DNA from 2 places in the Paenibacillus sanfengchensis genome. Region 1 is predicted to be linked to the other one. Evidence: riboswitches for the same ligand, from Rfam matches in the RefSeq annotation. Region 1 holds a riboswitch; the other holds the start of a gene.
The links. A riboswitch is a leader RNA that binds a small molecule or an ion and turns the genes downstream of it on or off. The one in region 1 is predicted to bind S-adenosylmethionine.
Positions count from the first base shown of each region.

Region 2: linked by a shared signal. The riboswitch ahead of metA (homoserine O-acetyltransferase MetA) and the one ahead of V4U84_RS08315 (methionine ABC transporter ATP-binding protein) in region 1 are both predicted to bind S-adenosylmethionine.

Region 1 covers NZ_JBAGJC010000003.1:448,261-452,692, reverse strand. The annotation lists gene V4U84_RS08320 (Cthe_2314 family HEPN domain-containing protein) at 1-607, shown strand, start outside; SAM riboswitch class I at 725-891, shown strand; gene V4U84_RS08315 (methionine ABC transporter ATP-binding protein) at 993-2,018, shown strand; gene V4U84_RS08310 (methionine ABC transporter permease) at 2,018-2,686, shown strand; gene V4U84_RS08305 (MetQ/NlpA family ABC transporter substrate-binding protein) at 2,746-3,621, shown strand; gene ant(6) (aminoglycoside 6-adenylyltransferase) at 3,773-4,432, shown strand, end outside.
Region 2 covers NZ_JBAGJC010000003.1:151,724-156,155, forward strand. The annotation lists gene V4U84_RS06935 (PLP-dependent transferase) at 1-828, opposite strand, end outside; gene metA (homoserine O-acetyltransferase MetA) at 847-1,782, opposite strand; SAM riboswitch class I at 1,900-2,028, opposite strand; gene corA (magnesium/cobalt transporter CorA) at 2,443-3,378, shown strand; gene V4U84_RS06950 (HRDC domain-containing protein) at 3,470-4,432, opposite strand, start outside.

The sequences.
Region 1 (4,432 bases):
ATCCAAGGATCCGACCCATGATTTTCGCAAGCTGGAGATCTGGACGCTGGGGCTGATCTCTTCACTGGATGAGTTGGAGCAGTGCTTGCACGCGGCCGGCTTTTTCCGCCGGAAGGTGCAACGCAATTATGTGGAGGACATGGATCCGGCCGAGCGGGGCGACTACGCGCGGTATGTGTTCTTTTATAAAGACGGATTTATCCGTGTTTTCTCTACCCTGGACAAGCTGGGGACGGTGCTGAACGATCTCTATGATTTGAAAACGTCCAGGGTGAAGGCGCATTTTTCCTATTTTACGGTGCTTCGGCAATTTCGCTATTTGAAGGTTCATCCGGACCTCGAGGAACGGCTCTTCGCCATTAAAGAGAGGCACAAGGAAGCGTTGGCCGTATTGAGAAAGCGCAGAAACACGGAGATTCATTATATGAACTCGGAAATGCAGGATGATTTATGGCAGCGACATCAGGCGCTCCACGGCAAAATCGAGCTGGAGGATCTGGATCGGCATCTCCGCGACTTGGAGAACGGGTACCTCATGGTGTCCGAAACGCTGGAAGCGGTGTTCACCTATACCAATGAGCGCTGGAAAAAAATCTCGGCCAAGTAGCGGTGATCCTGGAAAATCTTTTTTCTATTTTTCCTTTGACAAAAGTACGGAAAGCTTCTATACTCTAAAATAGTTTCATGATCTTACAGGAAATGTTCATCATTAATTTCATATTTTTTCTTATCGAGAGAGGCGGAGGGAAAGGCCCGATGAAGCCCAGCAACCGATTCGTATTCCGGCGGAAAGACGCGTGATTCGCGCAGCCGAGAAACGAGTGTCATGGTGCTAAATCCTTCAAAACCGTGGAACGTGAAATCGGAAGACGCGGTTTTGGCAGATGAGAAGGCATTGTCTTTACGTAAAGAGAGCCCTCTGAATCTGCCGGGCTCTTTATTTTTTTATCTTAATAATTTTAGGAAACTTCGAAAGCGGGAGGCTAATCGGTTTGATTGAACTCAAACAACTGACTAAAATATACGGCACCAAGAAAAAGACCACCACCGCCTTGTCCAGCTTGAACCTGAAGGTGAACAAGGGAGAAATCTTCGGGGTCATCGGCCACTCCGGGGCGGGCAAAAGTACGCTCATCCGCTGCATCAATTTGCTTGAGCGGCCGACGCAAGGCGAGGTTTGGGTCGGCGGCGTCGACCTGACCAAGCTCGGCAAGCGGGAGCTTCAGCAGAAGCGCCGCAAGATCGGGATGATCTTTCAGCATTTTAACCTGCTGTCGTCCGCCACGGTCTATGACAATGTCGCTTTTCCGCTTACGCTGACCGGGACGCCGAAGGCGGAGATCCAACGAAAGGTGGATGAACTGCTGGCCTTGGTCGGTCTGGAGGCGCACCGGGGGAAATACCCGTCCCAGCTGTCCGGCGGACAGAAACAGCGGGTCGGCATCGCTCGGGCGCTGGCCAGCGATCCGGATGTTCTCCTCTGCGACGAGGCGACCTCCGCGCTGGATCCGCAGACGACGGACTCAATCCTGCGATTGCTGCTGGACATCAACCGGAAATTCGGACTCACGATTCTGCTCATTACGCATGAGATGCATGTCATTCAGAGCATCTGCGACCGGGTGGCGGTCATCCACCAGGGCGGCATCGTCGAGGAAGGGCCGGTGACCGAGGTTTTCCTCAAGCCGCGGCATTTTGTAACCCGGGAGTTTATCAACCGGGACGCGTCGGGCGAAGATGGCGGGGAGGGGTTGAAGCTGGCAAGCTCCGTGCCGCATCCGGCATGGTCGAAGCTGGTGAAGATCACCTTCCTTGGCGCGAAGACGTATGAATCGGTATTATCGCAGGTGGTCCGGGAAACCGGGGTCAACTTCGCGATTTTGCAGGGCACGATCTCGACGATCAAAGAGGTGCCGTACGGCAAGCTCACCGTTTCCTTTGAAGGGGACGACGAGCAGGTCGAACGTACGCTGGCCCTGCTTAAAGAACGGGATCTTGATGTGGAGGTGATCGGGTAATGTGGGGCTTGGACTTTTCCAAAATCGACTGGTCCGAAATGGGCACGGCGTCCACGGACACGCTGCAAATGATGGGTTACGCCACCCTGTTCACGTTCCTGATCGGGCTGCCGCTCGGGGTGCTGCTGTACACCTTTTCGCGATCGACCTCGCCGGTCCTGAGCTGGGTGTACCGGATTCTGTCGCTCATCGTGAACGTTATCCGCTCGGTGCCGTTCATCATCCTGATCGTCGCTTTGATTCCGCTGACGCGGGCGATTATGGGTGTCTCCTCCGGGGTGGAGGGCACGATTCCGCCGCTCGTGATCGCGGCCGCTCCGTTCTTCGCCCGGCTGGTGGAGACGGCGCTCCGCGAGGTGGACCGCGGCGTGATCGAAGCCTCGCATGCCATGGGCGCAACGAGCTTTCAGGTCATCCGCAAGGTGCTGCTGCCGGAATCGCTCCCCGGCCTAATCGCCGGAATGACGATCACCGCGGTTACGCTCGTTTCCTATACGGCGATGTCCGGGATGGTCGGCGGCGGCGGGCTTGGTGACCTGGCGATCCGCTACGGTTATTACCGCTACGAGAAAGAAGTCATGATTATCTCCGTTATTTTCATGGTTGTTCTGGTGCAGGTGTTGCAAATGCTGGGTGACCGGCTGGTGATTTATTTTACGCGGAAATAAGGAACATTAAATATACAGATTCATCCTTATTCAAAAAAATTTTGGGAGGTCATACTGTGATGAAAAAATGGACATTTTCGCTGCTAACGCTGGCTTTGGTACTGGTTTTGGCAGCCTGCGGAAACAACGCGGCCAAGAACAACGGCAGCTCCGCTGCCGGCAATGGAGAAAAGGCTCCGGCTGCGGAAGATACGGCGAAAACGCCGGCGGCATCCGAACCGGTCAAACTGGTGGTTGGCGCTACAGTGCCGCATGCCGACATTCTGAAGTTCGTCGCGCCTAAGCTGAAAGAAGAAGGCATCGAGCTGGAAGTCAAAGAATTCACTGACTATGTGCAACCGAACGTGCAAGTTTTCGAGAAGCAGCTGGATGCGAATTATTTCCAACATCAGCCGTACCTAGACGAGCAAAACAAACAAAACAACTTTAACCTCGTTCCGGTCGTAGGCGTTCACGTTGAACCTTTCGGCGCTTACTCCAAAACGCTGAAATCGGCCGACGAAATCAAGGACGGCGCCAAAGTGGCGATCCCGAACGACCCGACGAACGGCGGACGCGCGCTGCTGCTGCTTGAAAAGCAGGGCTTGATCAAGCTGAAAGAAGAAGCGGGCATCACGGCGACGAAAGCGGATATCGTTGAAAATCCGAAGAACCTGAAGTTCCAAGAAGCCGATGCGGCTATGCTTCCGCGCCAACTGGAAGAAGTGGACCTGGCGCTGATTAACACGAACTATGCGCTTGAAGCCGGGCTGAACCCGATGACCGACGCGCTCTTCATCGAAGACAAAGATTCGCCGTACACCAACATTCTGGTATCCCGTCCGGACAACAAAGATTCCGAAGCCATTCAAAAATTGGCCAAAGCGCTGACTTCGCCGGATGTGAAGAAATTTATCGAAGACACCTATAAAGGTGCTTTGGTTCCGGTATTCTAAAATAGCTTAAACACAGATCCCGCTGCCGGAAGGCAGCGGTTTTTTTCTGTATTTGAAAACCTCCGGTTCGAGTACATTATCCTTAAATTAAATGATAAAATTAGTTTTAAGTGATTTTTTTTCATATTATAGGGAGGAGGGGGTTGCCGCTATGAGAAGTGAACGGGAAATGATGAATATGTTTGTTGATTTTGCGGTGAATGATCATAGAATTCGATTGGTAACTTTGGAAGGGTCACGTACAAACAAAAACATTCCCCCCGATACATTCCAGGATTTTGATATTTCTTATTTTGTGACCGACATGGATTCTTTTAAAGGAAATGATCAATGGCTGGATATTTTTGGGCACCGCAGGATGATGCAAAAGCCCGAGGACATGGAACTTTTCCCGCCGGAATTAGGGAACTGGTTTTCGTATATCATTCTATTTGAGGATGGCAATAAACTGGACCTGACCCTTATTCCGGTAAACGAAGCGGAGGATTATTTTACGAATAGCGACGGACTGGTTGAAGTCTTGCTTGATAAGGATGCTCTTGTCCAAAATGAAGTGCTTGCGAGCGACCGTCAATATTGGATTAAAAAACCCACTGCCAGAGAATTTGACGATTGTTGTAATGAATTCTGGATGGTTTCGACTTATATAGTAAAGGGATTGGCGAGAGAAGAAATTCTTTTTGCAATTGACCATTTAAACGAGATTGCCCGGCCAAATTTGTTAAGAATGATGTCTTGGCAGATCGGATCGCAGCAAGGTTATTCATTTAGTGTAGGGAAAAACTATAAATTTATAAATCGGTATCTTCCT
Region 2 (4,432 bases), 300 kb from region 1:
GGCGATTTGCGGATGCTGCAGCAAATACTCGGCGATAGCCAGCGCATTGCTCTCGTGGCGTTCCATCCGCAGTGCCAAGGTCTTCATGCCGCGCATAAGCTGATAGGAGTCGGAGGGGCTGAGCACCGCCCCGATCGAATTATGCAGAAAGGCGACTTCCTGGGAGAGTTCTTCGCCTTTGGTTACAATCAGTCCGGCCAGCACATCGTTATGGCCGCCCAGGTACTTCGTCGCGCTGTGTACAACGATGTCCGCGCCCAGTTCCAGCGGGCGTTGAAAATAAGGGGTCAACAGCGTATTGTCCACCACCGTAAGCAGCCCATGGCGCTTGGCCCACAGGCCCACGGCTTCAAGATCGGTCACCATCATCAGCGGGTTGGTCGGCGTCTCGATGAAAACGGCTTTGGTGTTCGGTTTTCGCACGCTTTCCAAGGCGTCCAGATCATTCGTATCGACATAGGAGGATGTAATTCCGAACCGGGAAAGGATCCGCTCAAGCAGCCGGTAAGTTCCGCCGTACAAGTCCAGTGATACGATCAGATGATCCCCTTGCGAGAACAGGCTGAACACCGTCTGCAGCGCCGCCATGCCCGAACTGCAGGCGAAGCCGGCATCTCCGCTTTCCAGCGCGGCCGCGGCCTCTTCCAACACGGTCCGCGTCGGGCTTTTGGTCCGCGAATAGTCAAACCCGGTACTCTGCCCCAGGCGGGGATGACGGAAGGCGGTCGCCTGATAGATCGGATAAGTGACCGCTCCCGTAACCGGCTCCTCGGTCGACCCGATCTGAGCCAGTCTGCTGTCCAAATGCCATTCTTTATTTTTTGCCACTGCGTACCCCTCCACTAATCAAATATGGTATATAAGTTCAGCCATTTCATCGATATCATACGGTGTTTCCTGATACACATAGTAGTTCAGCCAGTTGGAGAATAATAAGTTGGCATGCGCTTTCCAAGTCGATCTGGGGGTTTTGGCGGGATCATTGTTCGGATAATAGTTCACCGGGAGATCGATATCCAGCCCTTTGGCGGCGTCGCGATCGTACTCCCATTTCAGGGAACCCGCGTCATACTCCGAGTGACCGGTCACAAAAATTTGTTTTCCGTCCCGTGAAGCCACGAGATAAATCCCGGCTTCCTCCGATTCGGCGAGAATCTCCAACTCCGGCGAGCGCTCGATATCCTCTCTGGATACGTCCGTATGGCGGGAATGCGGAACCTGGAACACTTCATCAAATCCGCGCATTAACTTAACACGAGGATAGTTGACAGAATGGGAGAAGACACCGAAGCATTTTTGCTCGAGCGGAATTTTACGGACTCCGTAATGATAATATAAGCCGGCTTGGGAAGCCCAACAAATATGCATGGTCGAAGTCACGTGCGTCTTGCTCCATTCGAAAATTTCCTTCAATTCCTCCCAATAGTTGACTTCTTCAAAATCCAGTTGTTCGACAGGAGCGCCCGTCACGATCATTCCGTCAAACCGGCGGCTCTTGATCTCGTCAAAGGTTTTGTAGAACATCTCCAAATGCTCCGCTGAAGTGTTCTTCGAGATATGGGAGCGGGGGTGAAGCAGTACGATTTCTACCTGAAGGGGTGTGTTGCTGAGCAGACGCAAAATTTGCGATTCCGTCGTTTCCTTGGTCGGCATCAGGTTCAAAATGGCAATTCTGAGGGGCCGAATGTCCTGCTGGTAGGCCCGGCTCTCATCCATCACAAAAATATTCTCGTTCGCAAGCACTTCCTTGGCCGGCAGATGATCCGGTACTTTAATCGGCATTACATTCCAACTCCTTTTTACTTTAGATTTTGCGGGTTATTCGGGTGAAAGCGGGCAATAACAAGAAAAAGACCTCTCTCCAAAGAGAAAGGTCATCATTTATTCCTGAATGCGCCTCTCTCATCTCTCAGAAACCTAAGTGCATCACATCATGCTCTTTAAGCTCTGCAAGAATTAGCACCGTGCGACGTATCGCCGGTTGCCGGGTATCATCGGGCCAGTCCCTCCACCTACTCTTGATAAGAAAATCGTCTCAATATTCTGTTTTTAAAATTCAAATTGAAACAGGTTGATTTCATTATACATGAATTCTCTTTTTTAACAAGCTGTGCGTCAATTTTTATCCACAACTTTTTGGCTTGAAACAATTCAATCCCCGGCGTTATACTAGACAAGTGCTTAAGAGGCACCCCATAAACCCATAGTAAAGAGGTGAATCCGAGAAATGGAAGGCGACCCGAGTCCGCAGCGCATGGACCTGAAGAAACAACCGCATAGGAAACCGATCAGCAGGCGCCGCGTGGAGAGTAACGGGCACTTTCTTTTCCCGGTGTTTTCATAAAACGCCTTTTTTCGGCGTTCGCCGTGCTGATCCCTTTCCTGTGCTCACAAAAAATGAGCATATCCCGGCTGCCTAAGCCGGAAAAGGGAGTGATTGGTATGAAAATCCGTCATGTGGTGGCCGGTGTATTTAAACCGGTCGAAGACGTGGAACTCACGACAACCCCGCCTGAGGAAGGCTTCTACTGGATCGACGCGGACGTTGAGGACCTGGAGCTGCTTCAGCCGCTGTTCTCGCTGCATGATCTTGCCGTTGAGGACTGCCTGTCCGAGGAGGAGCAGCGTCCGAAAATCGAAACTTACGACAACCATTACTTTATTGTAGTTAACAGCATCCGTTATGATGACGAGGAAATCTTTCTGCGGGCGCTGAACATCTTTCTGGGAAGACACTACATCATCACCGTGACCAAGCAGAAAATCAACGAACTCCGGGCCGTCAAGCCGATTCTCTGGGAACAGGAAGTCAGCGAGCCCGACCGTTTTCTTTATTTTCTTATCGACCTCGTGGTCGACAACTACTTCTCTGTCGGCGACCGGATCGAAGTCAAGATCGAAAAGCTGGAAGAGGATATTTTGATGCACACCAAACGTTCGCACCTGAACGAGATCATCGGTTTGCGAAGCGAGATTTTGTGGTTGAAGAAAATGCTTGGCCCTCAAAAAGAAGTCATCAATATTTTAAATAAAAAAGATTTGCGCCTGATCGACGATCAATTGCAAAAATATTTTAGCGATATATACGAAAATGCAGTTAAAATTTCCGAAAACTTCGATACTTTTCGGGAATTGATCGGGAACTTGCGAGAAGCTTATCAGGCGGCGATCGCCAACCGGGCCAATGAAATCATGCGCGTATTTACCGCCATCACGACGATTTTCATCCCGCTGACCCTGATTACCGGTATATACGGGATGAATTTCAAACACATGCCAGAAATCGATTGGAAATACGGTTACTATGTTGTCCTGGGCGTCATGGTCGTCCTGGGTGCCGGAATGTTCTACTTGTTCCGCAAACGGGACTGGATATAATACGAACCTGTTTATAATATACAGCGCCTTTTCTCCGCCTCACCCTCCTTTCGGGTTGGATGGAGAAAAGGCGTTGTTTTGTTTTTGAAAGTTAACCGGCTTTCTGCGCGTTATCCTTATGCCGACGGTAGGAGAGACGCAGCAGACGGATGCGCTCATAGAGCTGATCCAGGTTCGCCGCATCGATCGTCTCCTGATCGTAGGCCCGCTGCAATACGGGCTTGAGAAAACCGTCCCCCAGTTCCTCAAACGCCTGCCAGACCGCGTTTTTCTCTTCCGCCGGCATGTCTTTCAGCTCCAACTGAACCAAGGCCTCGGTCGTGTATCCATCTTTCTCGAATTGCTCTAGCAATTCGACGGCATCCCTCCGTTCAAGCCCCGTCCGCTCGCAGACCCCTCCCAAATTTTGGCCTTGGGCCATGGCCTCCAGAGCCTGGCGCCGCAGGCTGAACTTCTCCATCTCCATGCGGAATTTGACTTCCTTCTGCTTATACATCCAGGAACGGAAGGTGTCTTCGTCGATGACCCGTTCAACCCAATCGAGCGGAAACTCTCCCGGCCGCTCTCCGTCCTGCGCCCCGGTTAAGGCAAGCAGTTCGGGTCCGTATTCGGCCGCCTTGTTCTCCCCGACGCCGGGCAACTGAAGCAGTTCGTCCGTTGTCCGCGGCCGGAATACGCTGATCAGGCGGAGCAGCCGGTTGCTGGCGATGAGATAGGGAGCCTTCCGCTCTGCGGAGGCTTTCTTCCGCCGCCAGCCGCACAGTTCATTGTACAGCGGTTCGTTCTCATGAAGCTCGCTGTAACAAATCAGCCTCTGTGCGGCCATGCCCCTTCCGTGAAACTCCTCCCTCTCATCCCATATCCCTTCGATCACCGGACGGAAGCCTTCGCCCAGCTTTATAACCAGCCTGTGCCGATAAATATGGAGCATTTCCGACCAGGAGCCGCCTTCGTACCAAATCGTCTCACTCTCCCCCTCTCCCGTCGATTCGTTCCAGCCTATCCTCCAAATCCCATCCTCTTCGCCGATCCACACCTGGGCATCGCCGGCGGT